Regions from separate parts of the Aureibacillus halotolerans genome, predicted to be linked through region 4. Evidence: riboswitches for the same ligand, from Rfam matches in the RefSeq annotation. Region 4 holds a riboswitch; each other region holds the start of a gene.
What was found. A riboswitch is a leader RNA that binds a small molecule or an ion and turns the genes downstream of it on or off. The one in region 4 is predicted to bind thiamine pyrophosphate.

Region 1 (3,118 bases), on a different contig from region 4:
GAATAAACAAAAACGGACCTGTAAAATGGGGAGATGCATGAAGGTCAAGGATGCTGACCTGCAGTGTGCACTTGTACATGAGGAGCTAGGCGAGCAAAGCAGACGAAGAGTTCGCCCCTTATCGTCATTTTACTTGGAAACTCGAATAAGCGAGGGAAACCTTATGGCGCTTGAACCTATACGTACCTTTATTGCTGTAGCTGATGAAAAAAGCTTCACGAAAGCTGCGCAAAAATTGCTGTTGTCTCAGCCTAGTGTGTCTCTGCATATTAAGCAGCTTGAGGAAGAGTTTCAGACAACATTAATTGATCGCTCGCAGAAGTTTGTCAAGCTAACGGCGACAGGTGAATTTTTTTATCAGCGAGCGCAAGAGTTGGTGGCTCTCTACGACCAGACGATTCAGGAGATCGATGGTCTGCACCAGCGGGTGGAAGGGACATTAGCCATTGGCGCGAGCTATACCATTGGCGAGTATTTACTTCCCTCGTTATTGGCGCCCTTTCAACAAGCCTTTCCAGGAGTCGAGCTGAGGGTTTTCATTGAAAATACGTCCAGCATTGCCGAGAAGGTGCACGATCGAACTCTGACTCTCGGTTTCGTTGAAGGCAAAGTGACTTTGCCGCAGCTTCATGTCACCCCCATTTTAGAGGATGAGATGGTGCTTGTTGCGCCTGCCTCCTACAGTCACCAGCTAACTGCGCCCGTTTCACCAAAACAACTTGCAGAATGGCCTTGGGTGTCGCGTGAACCTGGATCGGGAACTCGTGAAGTAATGAATCGTTTTTTTGATACGCATAAGCTTCATAGCAAAAGGGTGACGACCATCTCAAGCAATTACGGCGTCAAGGAAGCGGTCGTTAACGGGCTAGGCGTTTCCATCCTTTCAAAATGGGTCGTCAGCAAATCGTTAAAACAAAAAGAATTGTACATCGTTCCTATGATTGGTTGGCCAGCACTTAAGCGGGATTTTTGCTTAGTAGAAGCCACCACTGAACGAACGAACGCAGCCGACACATTTATTCGCTATCTTCTGGAGCATTATTCAGGGGATAAGTGACACAAGTCGCTGTTCCAATTTACAACGCACAAAAACCACGAGGTATGAAATCTCGTGGTTTTTGTGACTCTTTTAACGACGCAATACGGCGTCTCTAACTGGCCATTCTTCGACCGTATAGGCCATTTCCCAAAAGCCTAGCTCCAGCTGACAGCTTTTCGCAAACGCCACGCGCATTTTTTCCTTTTCCCGCTCAGACGCCGTTTCTGCATATCGGTCGAGCCATGACCGCAGCTTCCCTGTCACACCCTCCATGCTTTTTGTTCCGTAAAAATTAATCCATTCATAAAACGGATGCAGACCTGGCTGGGGTGCTGCTTCTTTCATGAGGCGCTCGCCAATGTCTAAATATGTCCATGGGCAGGGCAACAGCACAGCGACAATTTCGCCTAACGTTCCCTGCTGGGCGGTGGTCATCATATGTGAAATATAATGGCTGGCACCTGGGGCAAGTGGATACCCTTGCAGCTCCTCATAGGGCACGCCAGCCACTTCACAAAGATTGTTATGTGGATGAATTTCACTATGAAGAACGAAGCCAATTTGTTCATTAAATAAGCTCATTTCTTCTCTTGTCTCACATTTTGATATTGCCAACCCATACACGCGCATAAAGGCGTTCAAATACTCGAAATCCTGCTTCACATAATGCACAAGGGCGTTCTTAGGGACATGACCCGTTTTCAGCCCCTGTACATAAGGGTGATCAAAAATAGCCTGATAGGTCGCGTCATTTTCTTCACGAAGTCGTTCTGTAAACGTCAATTCGTTTCCTCCTCTTCGTTCACCTAGGGCCTATTCCAACTTCCCACGCGAGAGCGGCAAGAGATAGTAAAAACCGCTCCCGGAAAAGGAGCGGTTGAGCATAGCGCATAACAAAAATAGACGCATCGCGACCGTCTCCACTTCCCTACGCTAGAATGATCTAGATCAGGTTCAAAGGGACCAAGGACAATGTCCTTATCTCAGCCAACAATAGGCGCCCCCAGTGGACGATTTATTTGTGTATTCTCTATCACAATAGAGAATTTGGACAAATCTGTCAAGTGTGTCATTCATACAAAACGAAGGCCTAGACAATTAAACTGAAAAACAGCGTAAGAAATGAAAACGCGACCTCCGAAGAGATCGCGTTTTATTATCATTTTTCTTTAGCTGTTGAGGACCAGGCATCAACGAGCAACACAAGAGCTGTAATGATATGAAAAATCATCCCAACGATCGGGATAAGACCGATAATGCTTGTTATGATCCCTAGCACTGAGCCCATATAGCTTTTTTTCTGCGATTTGCTGATGAGTAAGACGACGATATGGACGACTAGCATAAAACCTAACGGCGCCCAGCCATTGGCAAGAATAAATGCACCACCAATTATAGGAATACCTAAAAACCCTTCCGCTAGACCCGTTAACCATTTTAATATCGTAGACAATGACATGTTCGTTCCTCATTTCTGTTTATCTTGAATGTGTCATCTTACCATTCCACAAAAAGAGGAAGGATAAACAATCGTTGCTCTTACGATGATGGACGGGGAATGTAATACGCAGCGAGCACCATGTCAACAGAATTTCTGTCCGTTGTAAACGCTGGTGCCGAAACCGACTCTACGCCAACAAACCGTTCCAACAGATCAACCTCTTGCAAAAATGCCTGTAGCTCAGTGTAAGAAGAGACTTCAACCGTGACCATCATGCGAACAGGGTACACGCCTTCTATTCCTTGAGAGACTTGGTCTGATGGCTCCATCGGTGGCTCCACCTCAGCATCATCGTCGGACCAATCGGTATCGAGCTCCAAGACCTCTTCTTCCACCTCTTGCACAAGTTGGACAGCTGACTGAAAGGAGATCGCTGTAACGGTGACCTTCGCTTTTTTAGATGCAGAAGAAAGGGCGCGTAGCAGTGCTTCCTCTTGAGGTGATGCAGGTACTTTCTTGTCTGTAAGTTCTAACGACTCGTCTGTATCATTAACGGTTGTATGTGCAGTCGCGGAAATGGCCTGCGTCATCCCTGCTAAAGATTGTTGGAGCAGTGTCTTTTCCTGCAGCATTGGCAA
Region 2 (3,118 bases), on a different contig from region 4:
AGGGTTAAAACGAGACTTGCTACGCTTTTGTTTTATTCCTTCTACACACTCAAAAGATATGTCTCTTCTCGCAGCCTTTTTGCGTGCCTACGTAGAGTCGTTCCGCCACATTGGACGCAATACATCGTTTGTCGCATTTTTCCCTCCAGATGAACCACAGGAAACACAAGCCGTTTATGAGCAGCGTTTCTGGAATGTACTGAACGAATTGCGAGCACTAGATGAACAGGATTGGCCATCAGATGTTCCGACAGATCCTGATGATCCCCTTTGGGAATTCAGTTTTCATGGTGAACCGATTTTCGTTGTGTGCAACACGCCATCACATGAGCTGAGGAAAAGCAGGAAATCGCATGCGTTTATGATAACCTTCCAGCCACGCTGGGTATTTGAAGGCATACATAAACATTCCAAAGCTGGGGAGGTGCTGCAAACGAAAATACGCCAACGTTTAATCGCTTATGATCAAGTACCTGTACACCCGGCGCTTGGCTGGTATGGCGAACAGACTAATCGTGAGTGGCGTCAATATTTCTTGCGAGATGCTCAAAATGACGAACCCGCTCGATGCCCGTTTCATCAAAAAAGGAGGAATGTGCATGGTGGAAAAAAAGGTTCGATATGAAAAAGGGGAATTATTGAGCTTACAGGAAGTCGTTGAGGAACTGTTACCCAAGGATCAAACAGCCTTTGTTGAGGTACAGAGAGACCAGCCAGGGCAAGCTCATCCATCACATACCCACCCTAATGACGAAATCTTGCATATTCTCTCTGGCTGTTTACACTTTCAAGCTGATGGCACTATGGTAGACTGTTCTGAAGGCGATCGCATTTACTTGCCAAAAGGCACATTGCACGGTTCAGTGGCCGGTGCTGAAGGCTGCACCTATGTGATTTCGATACGAAAGGAGGATGAACCCACATGACGGATATGGCTCTCGTGTTTATTGATGTGCAAAAGGGCTTTACAGCAACGACGTGGGGAGAAAGAAACAATCCGATGGCAGAGCACCGCATGAAGGAGCTGCTTCAATATTGGCGTGAAAAAAAGAGACTGATCATTCATGTGCAGCATGCGTCAAAAGAGATTTCCTCCCCGCTGCATCCAGCGAAGTCAGGGTTTGCCTTTCAAGATTCATTTGAGCCTTTGCCAGGTGAATGGCATGTGATAAAAAGCGTGAACTCAGCGTTTATAGGGACGGGATTGCATGTCAAGCTTCGGGAGCATCATATAGAGGATTTAGTGTTCGCTGGATTGACGACGCCTCATTGTGTATCGACAACCGTGCGGATGGCAGCAAACTATGGTTATAATTGCACCGTTGTCGAAGACGCTACAGCGGCGTTTCGTATGCAAGACCATCGCGGGGAATGGCTATCCGCGGAAGAAAGTCATCAGTTTGCTCTGGCCCATTTGCATCAGGAGTTCGCTCATGTTCAATCCACCTCTAGTTTGGTGAGGGAACAAGCTGAGGTAGAAAGCCTATTCTATGATTAATGGCAGACGGACTTTACAAATCATAGAAAAACCTCTATGATTACATCAACAATTTCATAGCAAGCACTAGGGGTGCTGCTGAAGGCTAGCGGCTGAGATGCGAGTTCACTTGAATTCCGATCCCTTGGGACCCGATCTGGATAATACCAGCGTGGGGAAGTGCATGAGAAGGTATTGGAACGAACAGTGCCTTAAAATGCACTGTTGTCTTTTGACTTCAGTGCTTTTATTTTGACCTACCTTTCTCTGTGAACGCTTATCTAAATCCCTCCTGTGCGGTTATGGAATAACTCAAGGAGGGATTTTTGTATGGGCTCAGCTTTAAAGTTGCGGGAAGTTGTTCTAATGTCGGTGCTTGCGGTCGTTTTTGGTGTCGTGTATATGGCGTTTTCCCATCTCGGACATTTATTGCATGCCATCATGGGACCGCTAGGCTATGACATCATTTACGGAGTCTGGTTTCTTGCTTCCATCGTGGCCGCTTATATTATTCAAAAACCCGGCGTTGCGTTTCTAGCAGAAGTGATTGCCGCTGGTGTTGAAATGCTTTTAGGCTTAGGCCCATCGGTGTTGCTATCGGGCATTATTCAAGGAGCAGGGGCAGAAGCGGTGCTCGCGATGCTACGTTATCAAAACTTTCGTCTGCCAGCACTAATGTTGGCCGGCATCGGGTCTGGTGTCGCAAGCTTTGTGTACGGCTATTTCCAATCTGGCTTGGCCGTTTATTCAAGCCAGTTGCTTGTGATCATGTTTATTGTGCGTATTGTAAGCTCAGCTGTGCTTGCGGGGTGGCTTGGGAAATGGATTGGCGACGCGTTGGCAAAGACGGGTGCTTTGCGTGGGTATGCGCTCTCGAAAGCGAAGAATAAAGGACCTACCGATCATGCCGCATAATAGGATGTATAGTGCAGAATGCATGTCCTTTTCATACAGTGATCAGACAGCGCCTGTTTTGAAGCAGCTTTCGTTCGATATCGAAAAAGGATCTTCTGTGCTTTTGATGGGGCCGAGTGGATCGGGGAAAAGCTCGCTTGCGTTTTGTTTGAACGGTCTTTATCCAGAGGCGGTCGAAGGTGTCATGGAAGGTGCGCTTTTTTTGAATGGCCAAGAGATCTCCACGTTTGCTGAAGGAGAAATTTGCCGTATCGCAGGAACGGTGTTTCAAGACCCGGACAGCCAATTTTGCATGCTGACGGTGTGCGACGAGCTTGCGTTTGGTCTGGAGAACTGGTCTATCCCTCGTGAAGACATGGAGGAGCGAATTGATGAGGTGCTGACACAGGTCGGGTTAACCGCAGAGAAGCATGCGATTATTACCTCGCTTTCTGGTGGGATGAAGCAGCGTCTGGCTCTTGCCTGTGTGCTTGTGCTTCAACCAGCAGTGCTCATTTTGGACGAGCCTACTTCCATGCTTGACCCCCAAGCGGCAAGGGACATAGCGCTTCAGGTGGAACAGTTATTAAATACAACTGACATGACGGTGATTGTCATTGAACATCGAATTGAAAGCTGGATTCATATTATTGAAAATGCCCTGATCCTGAATGATGAGGGAGAGCTCATTTACGATGGTCCGTTAAAAGATGGATTACAGAAACACTGGGACCTTCTACGTGCAGG
Region 3 (3,118 bases), on a different contig from region 4:
AAAGCTTAGCTTGTTAAGCAACCGTAGCGAGGCCTTGTTTTCCGGCATCACTGTTGCTCCGATACGAAGCAATGAGCCATGCTCAAATCCCCAGGAGATCATGGCCGATAATGCTTCTTTAGCGTAGCCGGCTCCCCAAAAAGCTGGGCTAAGTTCATACCCCATTTCAACGCGGCTGTTTCTGGACGACCATTCATGAAATCCCCCGGTGCCGATAAAAACAGCGTTGGCCTTTTTGACGATGGCCCACCGTATTCCCCAACCATAATAAAAGCTGTCCTCTAATGAGCGTATAAGATGGACAGCTTCTTCGAATGTCGTTACACGTTCCATTCCATACATCTTTGTGACGTCATAGTTGCTTAGAATTTGGTACATTGCGTTTGCGTCGCTTTCTTTTAAGGGACGGATCAGCAATCTCTCTGTCTCAAACGTCGGTATTTCCATAAGGCTCCCCACTTTATGATGATGTTTTAGCAATTGTATCATGTTCATGAACGTGATCGCTTTCTTCGTTCCCCTGAGTGCATAAAAAATCCCGTAAACCTGTTCAGGTTACGGGCCATTAAAAAGGGGGTGGTTCTCAGGTGATTGCAAGCATCATGCTGTTAATTTATGTTAGCATAGCAGTGTTCAAAACAAAATGTTTAGATTGTGATTTTACTGAAAATGAATCATTGGTCTGGTCGTAAACACCATTATTTCCATTAGAGTGGTAAGAAAGAACCAAACTTAGAAAGCTGATTCGTCTTGAAAACAGAGACGAAAGTCGTACACCGATCATAGACTAAGGAAATTCTTCCGATTGTAATTTGTTCTATAATAAGAGACGATACCTATGCACGGTTCGATAGACGATCATTGAACGCCCAGTGATTGGTTGGACCATTTCCATGACCAATCTGAAGGCTATCCTCAATGGCAGCTGAGATATAGGCTTTGGCAGTCTCCACAGAGGACTGCACCGATTTTCCTTTCGCTAATTCTGCTGTGATTGCTGCCGATAGCGTACAACCTGTTCCGTGCGTGTGCTTTGTCGCAATACGTGGGCTTGAAAACGTTTCAAACCCACCTTCGCTGTAGAGTACATCAACTGCATTTTCATCAGACATATGCCCCCCTTTTAACAGGCAAGCAAAGGCTCCACAATCATCAACAAGGTAACGGGCAGCTTTTTTCATATCATCTAAAGAAGAAATACGCATATTTGACATAATCTCTGCCTCAGGGATATTTGGTGTTGTCACATAGGTTAGTGGCAAGAGCATCGTAATTAAGCTTTGAACAGCTTCCTTTGAGAGAAGAGAATGCCCACTTTTGGCGACCATTACGGGATCCATGACATAACGGGAAACGCCATGTTGTTTTAGTATTTTTGCAGTGATTTCAATGGCAGGTACAATGGACAACATGCCTGTTTTGACAGCGTTTGGCGGTACATCTTCAAAGACGGCTTGAAGCTGATCCTCTATAAGTGCTGGATCAATATCGACAAAGGATCTTACGCCACAAGTGTTTTGGCTGACAACTGCCGTAATCGCACTTGTACCAAACACACGCAGCTCATGGAATGTTTTTAAATCTGCTTGAATGCCAGCACCTCCTGATGGGTCCGTGCCAGCAATCGTCAATGCAATAGGTATCGTCATGTTTATCCTCCAGAAAGCGAACTGCTGAGGAGTCACAAAAAACCATCCCGGAATAGAAACGACGGCATGGGTGCATTTGTATGCGTATCGGCCGATAGCTTCCCTCCGCTGGTGTTAACCAGATCAGGTTCAAAGGGTCAAAGCAGTGCTTTTCTCAGCTCACAACGAGCTCCCCTAGCAGTCCAACATTGTATTTTTCTCATCGTATCGTATTTAACTGGGGTTGTGAAGTTAAAAAACTGTCTTCATTCATACAACGTCTGTGTATGCGGCATTCTATTATTCTATATTGACAGAAAAAGAAAGGATGAAACCTGTGGATGATATAGCAGTTCGACCTCTTCAAACAGTGGATATCCCATTGATGTCAAAGTGGCTTCAGAACGAAGAATTATTGGAATTTTATGAAGGTCGTGACCGTCCTCATGATGAGTCAATGGTGAAACACCGGTTTTTTAGAAACGAAGCCCACGTCGAACGATTGATTATTGTGTATCGATATCGGCCGATCGGCTACTGTCAGGTATACGAAATTGATCAAGAAACGCAAGCGTGTTATGGCTATAATGATGAAGTGGCGACGTTCGGCATGGATCAATTTATTGGCGATCCATCCTATTGGAATCGAGGAATCGGACAAGAATTTAATGCCTTTATGATTGAACGCATGGCTCAACATGTCGCACGAAGTCGCTTTGTCGTTGATCCGCGAGAAAAAAATGAACGTGCGATCGCCTGTTACACGAAATGTGGATTTGAAAAAACACGACACCTCCCTCAGCATGAGCTGCACGAGGGAATTTGGGAGAATTGTTGGCTTATGGTGAGAGAAATTATGCCAGTACCTAAAGAAGCAGCCTGTGAGTGAATCATGGGCTGTTTTTTTGTTAACAAGAATGATACAACTTGGCAATTCAAACCTCTTTTTTGTACCTCCAATGAGTGGCATAATAAAAGAGGAATGTAAGTGGAGGGGACTGAAGGAGGATTTTCAATGACGTTAGAGATTGCTGATGTGACAAAGTCATTTGGGTCACATACAGCTGTAGACCACCTTAGCCTCACTATACCTAAAGGTCAAATATACGGCGTTCTAGGCGCGAATGGTGCAGGAAAGACAACAACATTTCGAATGATCATAGGGCTTATGAAGCCGACGTCGGGAAAGATTACGTATGACGGAATTCAATTAAATGAACGTTCGAGCGAACGAGTAGGGTATTTGCCAGAAGAGCGTGGGCTTTACCCAAAGCTTACTGTTGAGCAGCAACTTGTCTATCTCGGGCGTTTACGTGGCATGCGTAAGGCAGCTGTTCTAGAGGAAATGAATCAATGGCTAGACCGCTTTGGTATAGGCCATTATGCGAAGAAAAAGGTCGAGGAACTATCCAAGGGAAACCAGCAGAAAATCCAGTTCATCGCTTCTGTTTTGCATCGACTAGAGCTCGTCATTCTTGATGAACCGTTTA
Region 4 (3,118 bases):
TTCGGCTACGGTTTTAACCAACGGACAGGAAAAGTTTCCTAAACTTCTATCCTCATTGAAAAAAGCAGAGCGTTTTATCCACCTTGAATATTATATTTTCCGTTCAGATCATATTGGTACAGATATTATTGATGTGTTATGTGAAAAAGCAAAAGCAGGACTTGAGGTCCGTGTCATTTATGATGGCATTGGAAGTTTGTGGCTAAAGCGAAAAGCAATTAAACGTATGAAAGATGCTGGTGTAGACATCTACCCCTTCCTTCCGTTAAGAGAGGCGCTAAACACACAAAAGCTCAATTTTAGAAATCACCGTAAGATTGTTATTGTAGATGGTCACGTCGGTTTTGTTGGCGGACTGAACATTGGCGATGAGTACTTAGGGCGCTCTAAAAAGTTTGGTTTTTGGCGAGATACTCATTTAATGATTACTGGAGAGGCATTGCAGCGCCTTCATACCATTTTTTTAATGGATTGGCATTATGTAAGTGGTGGTGAAAAGCTTGCCATTGAAACCTACTCCAGCACAAAAGCTCCGTCCACTCAAGTCGATGGTGCCATGCATGTCGTCTCCAGTGGACCAGATTCAGAGCAAGGAACGATGGCGGATATTTATTTTTCAATGGTCACGAGTGCAAAGCAATCGGTTTGGATTGCAACCCCTTATTTTATTCCAAACAAAGCTATGCGCACGGCGCTTGGCACCGCAGCAGCCAAGGGACTTGACGTTCGCCTCATTGTTCCAGAAGAGAATGATGGCTTTTTTACTCGCTACGGGACACAATCCTATTTTGATGAACTCCTCTCAAAAGGGGTCTCCATCTACACTTATAAAAAAGGGTTTTTGCATGGAAAAGTGATTCTCATTGATGGGCTAATCGCATCTATAGGTACGGCAAATGTTGATTTACGTAGCTTCAACTTGAATTTTGAAGTAAACGTCTTTTTGTTCCGTTCTAGCGCTGTCCACAAGCTCGTCCAGGATTATCAGAAGGATTTAGAGGATTGCCATCAACTTTCTATTGCTGAACGCCAAAAGCGCGGACTGGGCATTAAACTGAAGGAAGCCTTTTCCCGTCTTTTCTCGCCTGTGTTGTGATGAGTAGACAGAAAAAGCATTGGAATGCTATAGTTATACCACTTGAATACGCTGCGGGGAGCCTAACCAATGGCTGAGAGGGTGCGCCAGTGCACCGACCCACGAAACCTGCTCTGGATAATGCCAGCGAAGGGATGTCAGCAGAACGTCGGTTATTCCGACTGTTTATGCATTTTCTTTGTGAACATCGCCCTTGTTGGCGATGTTTTTTTATGCTCTGACACATTCACGCACGCCTGGTCATCGGAGCGCTCACATTCAAGAGGCAAAAATAAACGACCTAAAAGAGAGGATGAAGTTGTATGTCAAACGTTAATCTTGGCTTCCAAGTGCTACCAAAGGTAAGTGGAGACCTCAAGAGCTATGAGGTCGTCGATCGTGCCATTGAAGTGGTTGCCAATTCAGGCGTTTCCTATGAAGTAGGTCCAATGGAAACAGTCATGGAGGGCGATTTGAACGAGCTATTGGAGATCGTTAAAAAAGCGCAGGATGCGTGTATCGCAGCAGGGGCGTCAGAAGTAATGACCCATGTCAAGATTCATTATCGCCCTGATGGAGGCGTCACCATTGATGAGAAAATCGGGAAATATAGAGATTAACCGTGCTTTTACTCGTGGTGTCCTTCTGCCTACTTGTTTTATCCTTATGCTCCTTCTGTGTTGGGAGGTCGGTGTCTGGCTGACAGGGATTGAGCATTGGATTCTCCCACCACCGAGCGTTGTCATCCAAACGTTCTTTCTATCATGGCCACTTCTTCTCACACATATAGGTCCTACGGTGACAGAAACCTTGATTGGTCTTGGCATCGCAATCGTTGTAGCTGTTTTAATTGCCACGTTAACAGACCTGGCATTTTGGCTTAGGCAAACCTTGTATCCTCCACTTGTGATATCACAGACCATCCCTATTATTGCGGTGGCCCCATTGTTTATGATTTGGTTTGGCTATGGGCTGACGCCAAAAATCATTGTTGTCGCGCTCGTTTGCTTTTTCCCGATGACAATTAGCTTGGCTGATGGCTATCGCCAGGTTGATCCTGCGATGATAAAGCTGCTTCGTTCAATGGGGGCAACTCGTTGGCATATATTCAAAATGGTCAAACTTCCTGCCGCATTGCCAGCGTTCTTTTCAGGATTACGTATTGCGGGGACGTACAGTGTAATGGGGGCTGTTATTGGAGAATGGCTTGGTGCGAGCAAAGGGCTCGGCGTCTTTATGACAAGGTCTTCACAATCCTTCCAAACCGACCGTGTGTTTGCCGCCATTTTAGTGATCGTTTTGTTAAGCCTCCTCATTTACGGGCTGATAGAGTGGATCTCGCGCCTCGTGATGCCATGGCAATCACAACGTGTGCAGCAGAAAACAAGTCATCGTGACAAAAAAACGATTTCAAAAAACAAGGAGTGATTTCCTATGAACAAACATTGGCTTTTCGCACTGCTCTTAAGTTCTCTATTTCTGTTGGCTGCTTGCACGAATGGAGCATCCCCTGAAGAACAAGATGAAAGCAAAGCTGGTTTAACCGACGTAACGGTCATGCTCGATTGGTTTCCAAACACGAACCATACTGGGCTTTACGTGGCACAGCAAAAAGGTTTTTTTGAAGAGGCTGGCATTAATGTGACTATTCAACAGCCTGGAGAAGGAACGACTGCCGACACAATGGTAGCCTCAGGAACGGCTGATTTCGGCATAAGCACACAGGAAAACGTGACGCTTGCACGTACAAAAGACATCCCTGTAGTTTCTGTAGCTGCAATTATTCAACACAATACCTCTTCTTTTGCGTCTCTTGCCGAGGACAACATCACGACAGTAAATGATTTTGAAGGCAAACGGTATGGAGGTTGGGGATCCGAAAGTGAAGAAGCAACCCTTCGAGGCGTGATGCAAAATGCCGGCGCTGATCCTGACAACGTGGAAATGATTACACTTGGTGCGACCGATTTCTTGAAGGCGATTGGTCGTGACGCAGATATCATGTGGATTTTTGATGGCTGGGATCTTGTCGGCGCAGAGCTT

Region 1: another riboswitch for thiamine pyrophosphate. It lies ahead of tenA (thiaminase II); the one in region 4 lies ahead of EV213_RS15830 (thiamine-binding protein).
Region 2: another riboswitch for thiamine pyrophosphate. It lies ahead of EV213_RS19545 (ECF transporter S component); the one in region 4 lies ahead of EV213_RS15830 (thiamine-binding protein).
Region 3: another riboswitch for thiamine pyrophosphate. It lies ahead of thiD (bifunctional hydroxymethylpyrimidine kinase/phosphomethylpyrimidine kinase); the one in region 4 lies ahead of EV213_RS15830 (thiamine-binding protein).

The regions. Positions count from the first base shown of each region.
Region 1 is NZ_SNYJ01000010.1:14,148-17,265, forward strand. Features, by position in the region: gene EV213_RS12355 (LysR family transcriptional regulator) at 164-1,057, shown strand; gene tenA (thiaminase II) at 1,130-1,822, opposite strand; TPP riboswitch at 1,948-2,054, opposite strand; gene EV213_RS12365 (hypothetical protein) at 2,199-2,498, opposite strand; gene EV213_RS12370 (hypothetical protein) at 2,579-3,118, opposite strand, start outside.
Region 2 is NZ_SNYJ01000027.1:23,240-26,357, reverse strand. Features, by position in the region: gene EV213_RS19560 (YqcI/YcgG family protein) at 1-625, shown strand, start outside; gene EV213_RS19555 (cupin domain-containing protein) at 600-926, shown strand; gene EV213_RS19550 (cysteine hydrolase family protein) at 923-1,498, shown strand; TPP riboswitch at 1,557-1,673, shown strand; gene EV213_RS19545 (ECF transporter S component) at 1,808-2,392, shown strand; gene EV213_RS19540 (ABC transporter ATP-binding protein) at 2,382-3,118, shown strand, end outside.
Region 3 is NZ_SNYJ01000013.1:54,650-57,767, reverse strand. Features, by position in the region: gene EV213_RS14475 (GNAT family N-acetyltransferase) at 1-447, opposite strand, end outside; gene thiD (bifunctional hydroxymethylpyrimidine kinase/phosphomethylpyrimidine kinase) at 837-1,649, opposite strand; TPP riboswitch at 1,733-1,835, opposite strand; gene EV213_RS14465 (GNAT family N-acetyltransferase) at 1,966-2,517, shown strand; gene EV213_RS14460 (ABC transporter ATP-binding protein) at 2,644-3,118, shown strand, end outside.
Region 4 is NZ_SNYJ01000016.1:29,525-32,642, forward strand. Features, by position in the region: gene cls (cardiolipin synthase) at 1-1,096, shown strand, start outside; TPP riboswitch at 1,141-1,251, shown strand; gene EV213_RS15830 (thiamine-binding protein) at 1,399-1,695, shown strand; gene EV213_RS15835 (ABC transporter permease) at 1,667-2,503, shown strand; gene EV213_RS15840 (ABC transporter substrate-binding protein) at 2,510-3,118, shown strand, end outside.